DNA from 4 places in the Photobacterium sp. GSS17 genome. Region 4 is predicted to be linked to each of the others. Evidence: predicted binding sites of a transcription regulator. Region 4 holds the regulator's gene; each other region holds the start of a gene.

Region 1 (4,154 bases), 1.6 Mb from region 4:
TGAAAATCAGCGACCAGACCGGCTCCGCCACCCTGCGTTTTTTCAATTTCAATGCCGCGATGAAAAACAGCCTGGCTGACGGCAAGCAGGTGAAAGCTTACGGCGAAATCAAACGCGGCAAGTACGGACTGGAAATCATTCATCCGGATTACCGGGTCTTCTCCGAGCCTACCGAGCTGAGTGTGGAAGAGACCCTCACCCCGGTCTATCCCACTACCGACGGCCTGCGCCAACTGACCCTGCGCAGCCTGACCGATCAGGCTCTAGGCCTGCTCGACAAAGCCGCGGTACGCGAGCTGCTGCCGGAAGGGCTGTACGACCGCCAGATGACACTGGCGCAGGCACTCCATGTGATGCACCGTCCGACACCGGATGTCTCGCTTGACCAACTGGAAGAGGGAAAACACCCGGCCCAGCGACGGCTGATCCTCGAAGAGCTGCTGGCCCAGAACCTGTCGATGCTGGCGGTGCGCCAGAAAAGCCAGCGCCATGCTGCCTGGCCATTAGCCACGCAAGATACCCTGAAGCAACAACTGCTGGCCGGACTGCCGTTCAGCCCGACCGGTGCCCAACAGCGGGTCGTGGCAGACATTGAGCGGGATATGGCCCAGCCTCACCCGATGATGCGTCTGGTTCAGGGGGATGTCGGCTCTGGCAAAACCCTGGTCGCAGCCTTGGCTGCCCTGCGGGCAATCGAGCACGGTTTTCAGGTCGCACTCATGGCCCCGACCGAGCTGCTGGCCGAGCAGCACGCTATTAACTTTGCCAGCTGGCTCAATCCGTTAGGGATTGAGGTGGGCTGGCTAGCGGGCAAGCTCAAGGGCAAGGCCCGCGACAGCGAGCTGAGCCGGATTGAAAGCGGTGAGGCCAAAATGGTGGTCGGCACCCACGCTCTGTTCCAGGAGCAAGTCCAGTTTCACAACCTGGCACTGGTGATCATCGATGAGCAACACCGCTTCGGCGTGCACCAGCGACTGGAACTACGGGAAAAAGGGGCCCACCAGGGCCGTTATCCCCACCAGTTGATCATGACCGCGACCCCGATTCCGCGTACTCTCGCCATGACGGCCTACGCCGATCTGGAAACCTCGGTCATTGACGAACTGCCGCCAGGACGTACTCCAATCCAAACCGTCGCCCTGCCCGATTCACGCCGCGCCGACATCATCAACCGGATTCGGGGCGCCTGCCTCAGTGAAGGGCGTCAGGCTTACTGGGTCTGTACCCTGATCGACGAATCAGAAGTGCTCGAAGCCCAGGCGGCGTCCGACACCGCCGATGAGCTGACGGCCCAGTTGCCGGAACTCAACATCGGGCTGGTGCACGGCCGGATGAAACCAGCCGAGAAGCAAGCCGTGATGCAGCGCTTTAAAGACGGTGAGCTGCACTTATTGGTGGCTACCACGGTGATTGAGGTCGGCGTCGATGTCCCCAACGCCAGCTTGATGATCATCGAAAACCCCGAACGGCTCGGTCTGGCTCAGCTCCACCAGCTCCGGGGACGGGTCGGCCGGGGGAGCGTCGCCAGCCATTGTGTGCTGCTCTACCATGCTCCGCTGTCAAAAACCGCCCAGAAGCGCCTCGGCGTCCTGCGGGAAAGCAGTGATGGCTTTGTGATTGCCCAGCGCGATCTGGAAATCCGTGGCCCCGGTGAACTGCTGGGAACTAAACAGACCGGCATTGCCGACTTTAAAGTCGCCGACTTAGTCCGCGATCAGCATCTGATCCCCGAGGTTCAGCGGCTGGCGCGCTACCTGCACGACCATTACCCGGAGAATGCCAAGGCCATTATCGACCGCTGGCTGGGACAACGGGAAAATTACTCCAACGCCTGATCATAGCTGGTGCCTGGCTTGCCCCGGCACCCGTTCCCCCTTCCGACCAGTGCCCCCAAACCCTGTCCCCGAGCACGGCTTCCATTCATAGTCATCAATCATAGCCACCCAGCGCAGTCGCTAATCGCTGACAACTGGCGCTGACAACTGGCCCAGCCACCGTCTGACCGTGTCCAACGTTAATCCTTGCCGCCCTTTCCTTCTGCACAACGCTGTTGCACTTCACTTTTGCATTTTTGTTCCGCCATTTCTGTTCGCCGTTTCCTTTGGCAACTGCGCAAACGTTTGCTTTTTAGTGAGAGATCTCTACAATAGCGGCCAACTTTTATTCATCCTCTGATTCCCTGTGGGATTTCGGTTCTGACTAACAGCAATCACAGAAAGTATCCGAACCACACAGCGGGTAACCCATTCAGCGTTACCGGCGGGAAAACAGCAACCCAGCACAGGAACCCAAGGGCCATGACACGCCAACACAGCGCTATTGAGACGCCGCGTAAATCTGATCTGATTTATCGACTGGAAGACCGTCCGCCGCTTCCCCAAACTCTGTTCGCCGCAACCCAGCACCTGCTGGCCATGTTTGTGGCGGTGATCACCCCGTCGCTGATCATCTGTCAGGCACTCGGGCTGCCGGCCAGCGATACCAACACCATCGTCAGCATGTCATTGTTCGCCTCGGGGATTGCCTCGTTTATCCAGATCCGCACCTTTGGTCCGGTCGGTTCCGGCCTGTTGTCCATCCAGGGCACCAGCTTCAACTTTCTCGGTCCGATTATCGGTGCCGGCCTGGCACTGAAAGCCGGTGGCGCCGATATCCCGACCATGATGGCCGCCATTTTCGGTACGATTCTGCTGGCCTCGCTGACCGAAGTATTCATCTCGCGGGTGCTGCAGTATGCCCAGCGTATTATCACCCCGCTGGTGTCCGGCATTGTCGTGACCCTGATTGGCCTGACCCTGATTCAGATTGGCCTGACCTCAATGGGCGGCGGCTATGCCGCAATTGAAAGTGGCAGCTTCGGCAGCCTGGATAACCTGATGCTGGCCGGGACCGTTCTGGGTCTGATTGTGCTGCTCAACCGGGTGAAAAACCCATACCTGCGCGTTTCATCCATTGTGCTCGCCATGGCTGCCGGTACCTTGCTGGCCTGGATGAGCGGGATGGTCGATACCAGCCGTATGGCTGAAACCGATCTGGTGGCCATTCCAATGCCAATGCAGTACGGCCTGGGCTTTGACTGGGGACTGCTGATCCCGCTGGTGATTGTCTTTGCCATCACCTCACTAGAAGCCATCGGGGATATCACGGCGACATCAGAAACCTCTGAGCAGCCGGTTGCCGGGCCGGTGTACCTCAAACGCATCAAAGGCGGCGTACTGGCAGACGGCATCAACTCCGCCCTGGCTGCAGTGCTGAACAGCTTCCCGAACTCCACATTCAGCCAGAACAACGGCATTATCCAGCTGACTGGCGTAGCCAGCCGCTATATCGGTTACTTTGTGGCTGGCATGCTGATCCTGCTGGGTCTGCTGCCGGGCGTTGCCAATCTGGTGCAGCTGATCCCGGAACCGGTACTGGGCGGTGCCACCATCGTGATGTTCGGCACCATCGCGGCCTCTGGCGTGCGCATCATTTCACGCTGCGAGCTGGACCGCCGTGCCATCCTGATCATGGCGCTGTCGTTCTCCATGGGTCTGGGGATCGCCCAGAAGCCGGAAATCCTGCAGTTCATGCCAGATATCGTTAAGAGCATCCTGTCTTCCGGAATGGCTGCAGGTGGTATCACCGCGATTGTGCTGAATCTGGTTTTGCCGGAAGAAAAGCACTGAGCGCAAGAACTGAAAAGAGCCTGACGCTGACAACGCCTGCAGATAACACTGGAGACAAAAAAAGCGAGCCCCAACGGGGCTCGCTTTTTTATGGGCCAGAGTGTCGGTTTCACACTCGGCTGGCGTTTCGTTCTGGTTCTGGCAATCAGTGCTTTTTCATCACCAGCGGCAAACCAATCTGAATCCGTAATCCGCCTTCACTGCGGTTACTGACCTGAATGCTGCCTTCGTGCTGATCGACAATTCGCTTGACGATCGCCAGCCCCAGTCCGGTCCCTTCCGTTTCATTACCACGTGCGGTATCGCCCCGGGTTAGCGGCTGGAACATCTTGGCCACCTGATCCGGCTCAATCCCCGGCCCGTCATCTTCGACGCAGAACCAGGCACAGGTACGATCCGCAGTGGCTCCACTGGAAATTTTGACCCAGCCATTGCCATAACGCAGCGCATTGACCACCAGATTGGCCACCAGGCGCTTAATCGACA
Region 2 (4,154 bases), 1.3 Mb from region 4:
GGTATCCAGTTCCAGCTGGCCATTCACACCGGCGTGCTGCCAATCAAAGGAAAACCCGTACAGGGTCAGGGCTGGTGCGGTGTAGTTGCCGTCGAGCAGCAGCTTTTCCACCGGGAACTGGTGCCAGCGCAGAGTATGGGCCGCAATTTGGAAGTTGCCAGCAAACTGCTGCCAGAACGGGCGGGGATCTGAGGCGCGGAAATGCCAGTTATCAAGCTGGATTTCACCTTCTGACAGCGTGATATCGGCGCTGTGCCAGGTCAGATTGCTCAGGGCCAGTCGCTGGCTCGATAGCTCGGCAGGAACCGGCAGCGACGCGCTGTCTGCGCTCAGGTTCAGGCCGTCTAACAGGATGGTGTCAAAATGCCAGCGCCCGGCCAGCAGGCTGGACGGGCTCAGCCACAGGGTCAGCTGGTTTGCGGTAAATGGAGTCTGCGGCTCAGAGGGCGTCTCTGCCGCACGAGGCTGCAGACGTAACTGGTTCAGGGACAGGCGCCACGGTTCCTCGATGTCGTAGACCACCTGCTCAGCCTCCAGCTGATACGGGCTGACGGTATTGATTAGCCATACCATCATCGGGGTGGCAAAGCGGGTATGCATCATGGTCAGGAAGACCGTCGCGCCCAGCAGGATGAGGACGAGCAGAGTAGCAACGAGTTTCCCGATGAGGCGCATGTGGGCTCCTGAGGCAGTAAAAGAGTGGGTTGGTTAATATTAGGGCGCAAATTGCCCTGTGCTGCAAGTATGGCAGCCGGAAATGGCGAGCGGGCAACGAAAAAGCCCCTCGTGTGAGGGGCTTGGCATTGGTTGTGGCGCGTTGCAGATTAGTCCAGCTGAGGACCTGCAGCAACCAGCGTCGAACCTTCGGCAGTATCCGTGTACTTCTCGAAGTTATTGATGAAGCGCTCTGCCAGATCTTTGGCTTTGCTTTCCCACTGCAGTGGATCCACATAGGTGTCACGTGGGTCCAGAATGCTTGGGTCAACGCCAGGCAGAGACGTCGGTACTTCCAGGTTGAAGATCGGCACGTGCTTCGTTTCGGCATGCTCGATAGAGCCGTCCAGAATTGCGTCAATAATGCCGCGGGTATCCTGAATTGAGATACGTTTGCCGGTGCCGTTCCAGCCGGTGTTGACCAGGTAGGCTTCAGCGCCTGCCGCTTCCATACGTTTAACCAGTACTTCGGCGTATTGTGTTGGGTGCAGCGTCAGGAACGCGTTACCGAAACATGCTGAGAAGGTTGGCGTCGGCTCAGTGATGCCGCGCTCAGTACCGGCCAGTTTCGCAGTGAAGCCTGACAGGAAGTGGTATTTGGTTTGCTCTGGCGTCAGTTTAGACACCGGAGGCAGCACACCGAATGCGTCAGCAGACAGGAAGATCACTTTGTTAGCGTGACCGCCTTTAGAGACCGGCTTAACGATGTTTTCAATGTGGTAGATAGGGTAAGACACACGGGTATTTTCGGTCTTCGAGTTGTCGTCGAAGTCGATAGAGCCGTCGCTGCGTACCGTTACGTTTTCCAGCAGTGCATCGCGACGGATCGCGTTGTAGATGTCTGGTTCTGCTTCTTTCGACAGGTTGATGGTTTTCGCGTAGCAACCGCCTTCGAAGTTGAATACACCGTTGTCATCCCAGCCGTGCTCGTCATCACCGATCAGGGCACGTTTCGGATCGGTAGACAGGGTTGTTTTACCGGTACCGGACAGGCCGAAGAACACCGCTACGTCACCGTCTTTACCCAAGTTCGCGGAACAGTGCATTGAGGCAATGCCTTTCAGCGGCAGGAAGTAGTTCATCATTGCGAACATACCTTTCTTCATTTCGCCGCCGTACCAGGTACCGCCAATCAGCTGCATTTTCTCGGTCAGGTTGAACACGGTGAAGTTTTCAGAGTTCAGACCTTGCTCCTGCCACTTATCGTTGGTGCATTTGGCACCGTTCATGACCACGAAATCAGGCTCGAAGTTTTCCAGCTCTTCTTCACTTGGACGGATGAACATGTTTTTCACAAAGTGTGCCTGCCAGGCCACTTCAGTGATCACACGAATGCACAGGCGGGTGTCCGGGTTCGCACCACAGTAACCATCAACCACAAACAGGCGCTTGCCAGATAGTTGATTCGTTACCAGGTGTTTCAGATCCTGCCAGACTTCCTGAGAGATCGCTTTGTTGTCGTTGGCGCCCTGGTCAGCCCACCATAGGGTATCTTTGGTGGTGTCATCTTGGACGATGAACTTATCTTTTGGTGAACGACCTGTAAAAATACCGGTATCAACGGCGACGGCACCCAGCTCAGTAACGATACCTTTTTCGTATCCCTCCAGGCCCGGCTTGGTCTCTTCTTCAAATAGCAGTTCATAACTTGGGTTACGAACCACCTCTGTAACATTGCTGATACCGTATTGAGATAGGTCGATATTTTTTGCAACCTTTTTATCGACGTTCATGACGGTCATAGGTGCTCCTTGGGTAAGATGTTGTTTAACTGTTGACCATGCTAGCAACCCTAAAGGGGTAATTCAGGGAGGTTTATCAAAAATTAACCATTTAAAAGTTAGGGTTAAGTAAAATAGTTAGAGTAATTGTAGGCCTTTATTTTATCCTGATGTAAAACGTTTGCGCTAGGCCTAAAAATTAATATTTTCCTTGAAAAAAGCGTAATTTAGCGCGTTATTGACTTACGAGCTGGCGGGGAAAAGTGTGCTTCAGGTAGAAAAAAAGCCGGATGTCATCCGGCTTTTGTAAGAATGTTTCAGGCTTAATAAGAGGGGATAATTAATGAACCTGCTTACTGGTGTCGTTCGCGGCGTGTTCGAACAGGGCAGCAACATCAATGCTGTCAAAGTCATACGTTGTGCCACAGTAGTCACAGTGCAGGGAAACTTTCCCCTCTTCTGCCACGATGCGATCGATTTCGCTGCGCTCGATAGAAACGATAGCTGATGCGCTGCGCTCACGGGAGCAGCCACAATGGAAGCTCACGTCCTGCGGTTCGAACAGCTTCACTTCTTCCTGGTGGTACAGGCGGTACAGCACATCCTGCGCGTCCAGGCCGAACAGCTCTTCGTCTTTGACGGTCTCTGTCAGCTGCTCCAGGTGCTCAAAGTCCCCTTCATGGCCTTTACCGTCCGGCAGGATCTGCAGCAGCATACCGGCCGCTTTCGCTTCACCGTTCAGTTCGCCGGAGCGCAGCCAGATACGGGTTTGCAGCTGTTCGGAGTTTGCGAAGTACCCTTCCAGACAGGTTGCCAGTGAGTCGCCTTCCAGGCCAACGACGCCTTGGTAGCGCTCGCCTTTTGTTGGGGTAATAGTGATCACCAGGTGACCTTTACCCATCAGGTCGTGGATGTTGCCGCTTTCCGGCACATTACCTTCCCAACGTGCAACGCCACGCAGTTTCTGGTCGTGGTCGCCGTTGATCACTGCCAGTTTCACCGGGCCGTCACCTTGCAGTTGCACCGTGATCGAGCCTTCAAACTTCAGGGTCGCGGTCAGCAGGCTGGTGGTCACCAGCAGTTCGCCCAGCAGGGTTTTCACCGGTGCCGGGTATTCCTTGCTGGAAATGATTTGCTGATAAGTTTCGCTCAGCTGAACCAGTTCACCACGTACGGATACACCGTCAAACAGGTAACGGTATAGACTGTCTTTTGTCATTAGCTTGTTTTCTCCAGCAGAAGGTCAATCGCCAACATTTGCATCACTTTCGCCATCGTAACGAAACTATCGGCCGTTATGATGACCTAATGCCATTAATTGGAATTACTTTTAAACTTAATTATATCGCGTCGCTGTTTTTTATCCGGACGCTTGTCCGGACTCGGGCTGCCAAAGGCATGGAGCTTGCGCATCTGAGTGTGTTCTTCACGCTTCTTGATGCTGTCGGCTGTCTCCCGATACAGGGTTTGTGCTTCTGGCGCACCGCGGCGTGTATCCGATAGCTGCTCAACAATGACGGTTTTTTCCTCATTGCCCTGACGCAACCGGATTTCGGCACCGACTTCGACCAGCTTGCTGGGCTTGGAGCGTTGTCCGTTGTATTGCACTTTGCCGCCGTCAACCATGTTGCGGGCAAGTGAACGGGTTTTGTAAAAGCGTGCCGCCCATAACCATTTATCCAGACGGACCTGTAGGTTGTCAGAATTGGACTGATGTTG
Region 3 (4,154 bases), 580 kb from region 4:
GCTGGATGTTTCTTTCGACGTTTGGCGTGGAGCAAACAGCTTTTCAGATAGGTTGGTTTTGGACGGTTCAGACACGTGGGACTCCATCTCTGTCGCGACGCGCTGCCACGGCAAAAAATGGCGGCGTCATGTAGTAGGTTCTTGTGAAGAGTATACCATCCATCAAATGCTTACTATATGCCAGCCCTAACAAAACCGGCATCCGGACTGGACAAGTCACGGGGAATGCCGGTACGCGTTTCTCAAGCCAAACAAACGTCAGCTATGCTTGTACTTACCGAGCAGTATTTCGTACGGTGAACAATATGCGTAGTCCTGATATGCGTAGCCTTATTATGCTGATTAGCGTGGTTTTCTTTTCCGGACAAGCTCTGGCGTTTGGCAGCGGTGGCTCTATGGGGGGAAATCCCGGCGAAGCCTCAGGTGGGGTCAATGCCAAAACCGCCTTATGCCTTGATGTCTCGGGAGAGCGGATACCCGGCAGTTACCAGACCAAACTTGAGCGCCAGTGCGACATTACCGGTAATACCGCCGTTGATCTGATTAACTTCAACAATTTCTATCGCAATAAACCCCACAACGAGTCCTTGTCTGATATCCGGGCCAAAGCCCACCGCACTTGATAGGACGGTTCAAAGAGTGCGACGACTGGCCTTTCACTACCAGTGCCAACCGGTCAAATCACCGTCAATCACAACTAGTAGGCAAAAAGAAAGGAGCCTTTCGGCTCCTTTCCTGTGTGTTTCGCTTCGCGGCGATAACAGATGCTGTCGACAATCAGCGCTTGGCAATCGGGTCAACAAATGTCACTGCCATATCCCAAGGCTGTTCAATCCAGGTATCCTGAGGAATGTCGACCACGTAGTCATCAACCAGGTGTTTACCCGCTGGCTTAGCACAAACGGTCACAAATTTTGCTTTCGGGTACATCTGACGAATCACTTCCGCCGTACCGCCAGTGTCCACCAGATCGTCAACCACGATGAAACCTTCGCCGTCACCGTCTGCTTTTTTCAGCACGTTCATATCGCGCTGGTGATCGTGGTCGTAGCTTGAGATACACACGGTATCTACGTAACGAATACCAAGTTCACGAGCCAGAATGGCAGATGGCACTAGGCCACCACGGCTAACGGCAATGATACCTTTCCATTGATCCGCAGGCAGTAGTTTTTCTGCAAGCTGGCGGGTATACATTTGCATGTTGTCCCAAGTGATGACGAACTTATTACTCATATCCGATGAACCTCTGAGTCAGCGGCAGCGCCGCTGGATGGATTTATAAACTTTTATAGGAAAATAATTTTAGCAAGAAACAGGGCAGCAATTACCCAGACGCTGATATTGATATCCCGCCCTTTACCACTCAACACTTTGACAGCAGCATAGGTAATAAAACCAAGACCAATTCCCTCTGCTATGGAATATGTTAACGGCATCAGTAGGCAAACCACAACTACTGGTGCTGCTTCTGTTAAGTCGCGCCAGTCAATACTCACCAAACCGGACATCATCAGGATGGCAACATAAAACAGCGCGCCTGCAGTGGCGTAGGCTGGCACCATACCGGCCAGCGGAGCAAAAAACAGAGACAGCAAGAACAGGACACCGACGGTAACGGCTGTCAGACCGGTGCGGCCACCAACAGCAACGCCCGAGACACTCTCAACGAAAGAGGTTGTGTTTGACGTCCCCAGAACCGCACCTACAGATGTTGCCGTACTGTCAGCCAGCAGCGCACGGTTCAGGCGTGGTAGTTTGCCATCTTTGTCCATCAGGTTCGCTTTTGTCGCCACACCCACCAGGGTGCCGGCTGTGTCGAACAGGTCAACAAACAGGAAAGCAAACACAACAGAAATCAGTCCAACTTCCATAGCGCCGGAAAAATCCAGTTGCATAAAGGTTGGTGCAATGCTTGGTGGCATAGAAACAACACCGTTATATGCCACTTCACCGAACACAATACCCATTCCGGTTACAACCAGAATAGCAATCAGTACCGCCGCTTTGTAGCCACGGTGTACCAGCGCAATGGTCAGGAAAAAGCCCAGCGACGCCATCGCGGCAGGGAAGCTGGTCAAGTCACCAATGTGTACCAGCGTGGCAGGGTTATCAACCACAATACCCGAGCTTTGCAGAGCGATGAAAGCCAGGAACAGACCGATACCGGCAGAGATTCCCGTACGCAGTGCATGAGGAATCGCATTGATGATCCACTCACGAACCTTCAGCACACTCAGCGCAATGAAGCACAGGCCGGAAAGGAAGACCGCAGCCAGAGCGACCTGCCAGGTATGCCCCATGCCCAGAACAACACTGTAGGTAAAAAATGCATTGAGGCCCATACCCGGAGCCTGAGCGACCGGATAGTTCGCGACAAAGCCCATGATAAAACAGCCCACCATGGCAGCCAGACAGGTCGCAACAAAAACCGCGCCCTGATCCATCCCTGTCGCCGACAGCATAGTCGGGTTGACGAAGATGATGTAGGCCATGGTCAAAAAGGTGGTAAGGCCCGCCAGAACTTCAGTCCGAACATCGGTACCGTGTTCTTTCAGTTTGAAGAGTTTCTCAAGCATTGCTCTCAATTCCTTGGAGATATTACGCAAGTGTTGTTGTGTCTGTCTCGGCCTGAGCTAACATCAAAGTTAACGTCTGCCCGAACGAAAAATAGAAAACGTTTGCGTTTTCTATTTTTGGGTGGCGATTATATGCCTCTAACTCATCAATTTCCAGAAAATAACGTATTTATCACTAATCCACGCCGACAAATGGATAAAAATCCATCCCACCTTCTGAACCGCCAACACAAACCACTTATAAAACAACAAACTAAAATACAAATACGTTGAGTGTATTTTATTCAGGTGGGATTTTTCCGGGAAACGCAATCGATAATCTGTGCAGATTGAGCCACATATTTAGCCCTTACATCGAGATGTAATCGAATACATCACAGGCTGGCAAAATTCCGGCAACATTTAGGAGAGGGATTCAGGAAAAACACGCAAAAAAAAACGCCACTCCAAAAAGAAGTGGCGCTAAGAATGTAACTATAAACCGAAGAGCAGTTTTAAGAGATTCTCAAATTAAGGGGGTGAACAATACAGTTCGATACTTCGCACTCTGTCACTCAGAACAGAGAGCCAAGAGTCAGAAATTAGTAGCCGAATGAGCTTGGGTACTGGAAGTTAGCAGTATAAACAGAGCGCATGTTCCAATATTTTGTAACAGATTCAAAAACTTTCATTATTATCACCTTTAACTATTAAGCAAATACACACATAAACAATCGTGTTCGGCCTGCTTGGCTTCACTTAATCTCGGTTCCCTGGAGGCGATTTATCGGGCTCATCCTCGAGCAACTTGTTATGTCGTTTATCTTCTCTCTGAAGATGAGGCTAATATACCCACATCGTAATAAACTTTCAAGCAATTTCTTTAACTTCGTCACATTTTTCATTACCAATAGGGACTATCACGCTTGTATTGTAATTTTATTACAAAAAGGAATATTCCTTCTTTAACGCCCTTGAGACCAAAGTGTAACCGAGCCCTCTTGATCCTCTGACAACATGCAACATATGCTTAACACTGGTGATTATGCAATAACTATAATAAGGACAGAGGCAAAACCATGGCACGATTCCAACAACTCAGAGCACTCTCCATTAGCAAGCGTCTATACCTCATGGGTATCACAATTACCTTCCTGACTCTTGCCCCACTCATTCTCTTTGTATCCAGCTATCAGTCTGATTTTATGAGTCAGAAACGTCTTCAGACCCGGCATCTAGTCGAAACGGCATACAGCGTAGTGGAACATTTCTATCAGCAGGAACAACAGGGAGCACTTTCCCGTCCGGCCGCTCAGCAGCAGGCTAAAGCCGCCATCGCCGCTTTGCGGTATGAAAAAAATGACTATTTCTGGCTCAATGACATGACGCCAGCCATGATCATGCACCCGTTCAAACCGTCCCTGGATGGGAAAAGCCTGACCGATTTCCATGATCCGAACGGTACTCCCCTCTTTGTCAACATGGTCAATGTCGTTCGCCAACAGGGACAGGGATTTGTCGATTACTATTGGGAGAAACCCGGCCATGATGTCCCGGTTGCCAAAATCTCCTATGTCAAAGGTTTCACTCCCTGGG
Region 4 (4,154 bases):
CTGTCTGAGTCCAATATAAAGATCATGGATCATTTTATCGGTAAATATCAGACAAAGACCTGATAAAGAGGTAAAAAATTTCAGTCGCTAATGAAAATAGCAGAAATCAGGATTGATCGATGGAAATTCGTACAGGAATGGATTGCGGCTGGTTAGCCACCTGATTGCGACTGCTTGGTGCATCGGTGATCAGAATATAGCCACAAGCGATAATCGGGGCGACAGACAACAACATGGTTTTACCAATATGGTAATTACGATACCAATACTTTCTAGCGCGGATTTTGAGGAGTAGTCCCCAGACGAATAAAGTGACGTTTAACACGGTAATCGACAGTAACACATCATGCATAGCCACCGGTGAAGCCACTTGTTGGCTGACCAATAAATAGACAACCACAGGCGGAAGCAGGCTAATAAGAACCACCGCTCGCATCAGGCGTGGCCATTTGCCAAACTTATCCTTGAACATCTGTTCATTTTGTCCTGGGAAAGGTTGGGAATAGTTCATATAACCTCCGGTGTTTTACATCCGGCTAATTCTACAATTGCCCTCATTGAATAAAAGTGTGTTGCCGAATTAATAAGCAGCTTTGTGAGTTAATTCAATGTTTGACAGGGAATGACATTATTCTGTCATTGCAGAGCCAAAAATATGTTGGGAATAAAAAAGAGATCCGAAGATCTCTTTTATATGTGTTAGGTTGCGATTAACTTAATTTCGCAAGAAGTTCTGAGCGCCGCTCTTTCGGGATAACAGACCAGTGCTTGCCACTGATTGCTCCTTCCAAAGCCCACAGTAAGTCGATACTTACTTCGCCTTCATGAGTGCTCTGTAGCGCTTTATACGCATTCAGGGCACCGGCTTCGTACAGCTCATCCACTGTGGTTATTCCGGCTTTTTTCAACATCCTCTCATTCGCCAGGCGAAGATTGGGTAAATCTTTGATTCGATTGGGAGAGGTGTTATTTTTTATTTCTTTATCTGCTTTAGCGGCAGATAAAGACAATTTCGCCTGAGCCAGAATTTTATCAGTATCGTCCCACCACTCTTCAGGAATGGCATAATGTTTGGTTACAACAGGAAAGCCACGTTTCTTATATACATAAGGTTTCATTCCTGCGGATTTATATTCCTTTTCATTGTCGGCATTCGCCCGTAAATGCAGTTTGTCATTTACCACGAGTGCAAACATTGTTTCGCCAGAAAATATGCCAAAGCCGCCAAACATTGAGCGTGATTTGACGTTATCGAAATTATTAAAAAGGCGTAATGAATCTTTGAGTACTGGTTTGTCCATGCGTCTTCTCGGTGAATTGTTACTAGGTCACCTAACAACGAGCGAGGATTCAAGAATAGCAGAGTTGTAAAACGAACTGTCAGGGAAAAGTGAAATTATTTCCTGATGTTATCTGCTATATCCATCGGCAACCCCGCTACCATAAGTTGACTGCTTTAAAAATAAAACTGCCTACTCTTAGGCCGGAAGCTTTGCGTCCCTACCTTTCGATAGGTTTGCCTTGTTCGTGACACCTAAAGCATATCTCAGAAGATTATTTTGAACTTGCTCCCAACTTTTAAAGTGTGATATTGCTCCCAGTAATATCTCACAATTTTTATAGTGATATACTTCTAATGTTGTGAATTTATTACTGTTTAAGTCAAAAGTGGTACAAAAAAACCGGAGATAAAAATCTCCGGTTTGTCATACATTTGTCATCAAGTTATGCATATCAGCTGTTCAGGTTACGCACTGATTTGCGAACGACCAGTTCTGGTATCATTTCAAAAACCTGATGCTCGTGTTCTTTGTTCTTCACGCGATCCATCAGAATCTCAACCGCACTCTTACCCAAACGGCGTTTAGGCTGGTGGATCGTGGTCAGTGGCGGTGAAAAATACGGTGCCAGGTCGATGTTATCGTAGCCAATGATCGACATATCGTCAGGTACACGGATACCGGCTTGCTCAAATGTACTGATCATGCCCATCGCCATGATGTCATTGAAGCAGAAAATCGCGGTTGGACGCTTTTCCATTGCCATAAATGTGTTGGCCGCTTTTACCGCAGATTCACATTCGAAGTCACCTTCCAGAATCCAGTCTTCATTGATGTCTAGTCCGGCTTCTGTCATTGCCTTGCGGAAACCTTTCAGGCGTTCGCGACAGGCCGCTTTTTCTGCGTGGCCAGTCAGACAGCCAATTTCCTTATGACCGTGCTCAATAAAGAATTTGGTTGCCACGTAGCCGCCAAGTTCAGCATTGTCCTGAATTTTATCGGTGTGCGGGCTTTCCGGACCCCAGTCCATGATCACCATCGGCAGATCTTTCTGGCGCTCCAGCAGTTCCAATAGTTGCTCGTCAAGATCCGAACACATCACCAGCAGGCCATCTACCCGTTTTTCGGCCAGCATACGCAGGTAATCTCTTTGCTTTTCCAGGTTACCTTCGGTGTTACACAGAATCAGCGTATAGCCTTCACCGTAGCAATATTCTTCAACGCCGTGGACAACTTCAGCGAAAAACGGGTTGGTCGATTTGGTTACCAGCATGCCGATGGTGCGGGTTGTATTGCACTTCAGGCTTCGTGCTACGGCACTTGGTGCGTAGTTCAGCTCTTCAACCGCCGCGAGAACTTTCTTCTGTGTTGCTTCAGCCACGAAGCGTGTTTTGTTGATCACGTGTGAAACGGTGGTGGTTGAAACACCAGCCATACGTGCAACATCTTTAATCGTTGCCATAGTTATTCTTCTAGTGAATGGGTCCGCAGACCTTTAAATTGAATGCATTACCTAAGAGGACAGTGATGAGTTGCGATGTCAGGGATGCCATTCACTATTCTGTTAGGTGGAATTACCAGAAACGCCAAAAGGCCGCATCTCGAACGGGCGGCTTCATCTCTGATAACAAAAAATCGTACCCGCGCTAATAAAACGCGTTGCATGGATCATTTGCATTGTTTAATCGCTTGCGATCACATTTTACTGAGTGTGGCCAATAGTGCAATGTTTCTGGCCAAAGTCATGGATATTAATTGACAGTTATCAATATTTTGCTTGTAACAAGGCTCTACGCTGCAATTTATTGTTATGGTAATAACTTGATTTGAAACAAATTTAATATCCTGCAATAAATCAGTTTGCATGGAATAAAAATACCGGTTGTGCTTGCTGCGCGACAACCGGTACTAATTTCGCTCAATCAACGATGTTTCCGCTCTTATAAAACCGTGGTCTTTTCACTTGAAGCGGCGTTATCACTCTGCTTCACGAGGTTTGATTGATAGTAATAGCGGCTCTGTTTTCTGCCTTTTTTCTGTCTGCGTTTTCACCGGCCGGTAACACGACAGGGTAGCCGTCGACCGGGTGGTGGCTGATGCATACCGGCCAGCCATATACGGTTTCAATGAGCGATTCGCTTAACGCATGCTGCGGGCTACCATCTGCCTGGATTTTGCCGTTGTTCATGATAACTAACCGGTCAGCGTACTGAGCAGCAAGGTTCAGATCATGGATGACGACGATGACCGCCGCGCCGGCCCGAGCCATGTCTCTGGCGACGCGTAACGTGTTGTGCTGATGCGCCAGATCTAACGCTGAGGTCGGTTCATCAAGCATCAGAACGCACTGTTCGCCCGCCTGACTTAATTGTGTCAGCACGCGGGCAAAATGAACCCGCTGTTTTTCTCCGCCGGATAAGGTCGGGTACAGACGTGAAGACAGGGCAGTCACGTCTACCTGCGCCATTTTTTCACTGGCAATTTTTCGGGTACGGGCCTGCGAGATATTGAGAGGCAAAGCCCCCAGAGCCACCACTTCTTCAGCCGTGAAGGCAAATGTCAGACTGCTGTGCTGCGGCAGGATGCCGAGATGCTGAGCCAGCTGATGGGGTGGCCAGTTTTGTCGGTTGCGGCCGAAATAGCAGATTTCCCCTGGCACGCTCCGTTCACCACACAGAACTTTCAGCAGGGTACTTTTCCCTGCGCCGTTGGGGCCTAACAGTGCAGTCAGCTCGCCTGAGCGAATGTCGATCGAGAAGTCGTCCAGAATCACTTTGTCGCCCAGACTGAGGTTCAAACCCGTGACGCTGACTGCTACGGGCTCTGTTACCACAATTGGCTTTGTTACCAAAGACGAGCGGTTGGCCGAATCTG

What was found. Region 4 encodes PurR, which represses purine synthesis genes. Its sites were predicted from a motif close to TNANGNAAACGTTTNCNTNA; they were not measured.
Region 1: PGW97_RS15620 (uracil-xanthine permease family protein) is a predicted target of PurR. The motif match lies at 2,109-2,128, and genes of this name have one in related genera.
Region 2: pckA (phosphoenolpyruvate carboxykinase (ATP)) is a predicted target of PurR. The motif match lies at 2,605-2,624, and genes of this name have one in related genera.
Region 3: PGW97_RS03835 (NCS2 family permease) is a predicted target of PurR. The motif match lies at 2,670-2,689, and genes of this name have one in related genera.

Annotation. Positions count from the first base shown of each region.
Region 1 covers NZ_CP117517.1:3,412,192-3,416,345, forward strand. The annotation lists gene recG (ATP-dependent DNA helicase RecG) at 1-1,835, shown strand, start outside; gene PGW97_RS15620 (uracil-xanthine permease family protein) at 2,298-3,668, shown strand; gene envZ (two-component system sensor histidine kinase EnvZ) at 3,814-4,154, opposite strand, start outside.
Region 2 covers NZ_CP117517.1:115,084-119,237, forward strand. The annotation lists gene PGW97_RS00535 (AsmA family protein) at 1-675, opposite strand, end outside; gene pckA (phosphoenolpyruvate carboxykinase (ATP)) at 825-2,456, opposite strand; gene hslO (Hsp33 family molecular chaperone HslO) at 2,776-3,654, opposite strand; gene hslR (ribosome-associated heat shock protein Hsp15) at 3,750-4,154, opposite strand, start outside.
Region 3 covers NZ_CP117517.1:854,124-858,277, reverse strand. The annotation lists gene frsA (esterase FrsA) at 1-75, opposite strand, end outside; gene PGW97_RS03845 (hypothetical protein) at 306-623, shown strand; gene gpt (xanthine phosphoribosyltransferase) at 778-1,236, opposite strand; gene PGW97_RS03835 (NCS2 family permease) at 1,290-2,579, opposite strand; gene PGW97_RS03830 (methyl-accepting chemotaxis protein) at 3,638-4,154, shown strand, end outside.
Region 4 covers NZ_CP117517.1:1,431,333-1,435,486, forward strand. The annotation lists gene PGW97_RS06325 (hypothetical protein) at 107-511, opposite strand; gene PGW97_RS06330 (TfoX/Sxy family DNA transformation protein) at 711-1,301, opposite strand; cyclic di-GMP riboswitch class I at 1,425-1,531, opposite strand; gene purR (HTH-type transcriptional repressor PurR) at 1,735-2,742, opposite strand; gene PGW97_RS06340 (heme ABC transporter ATP-binding protein) at 3,268-4,154, opposite strand, start outside.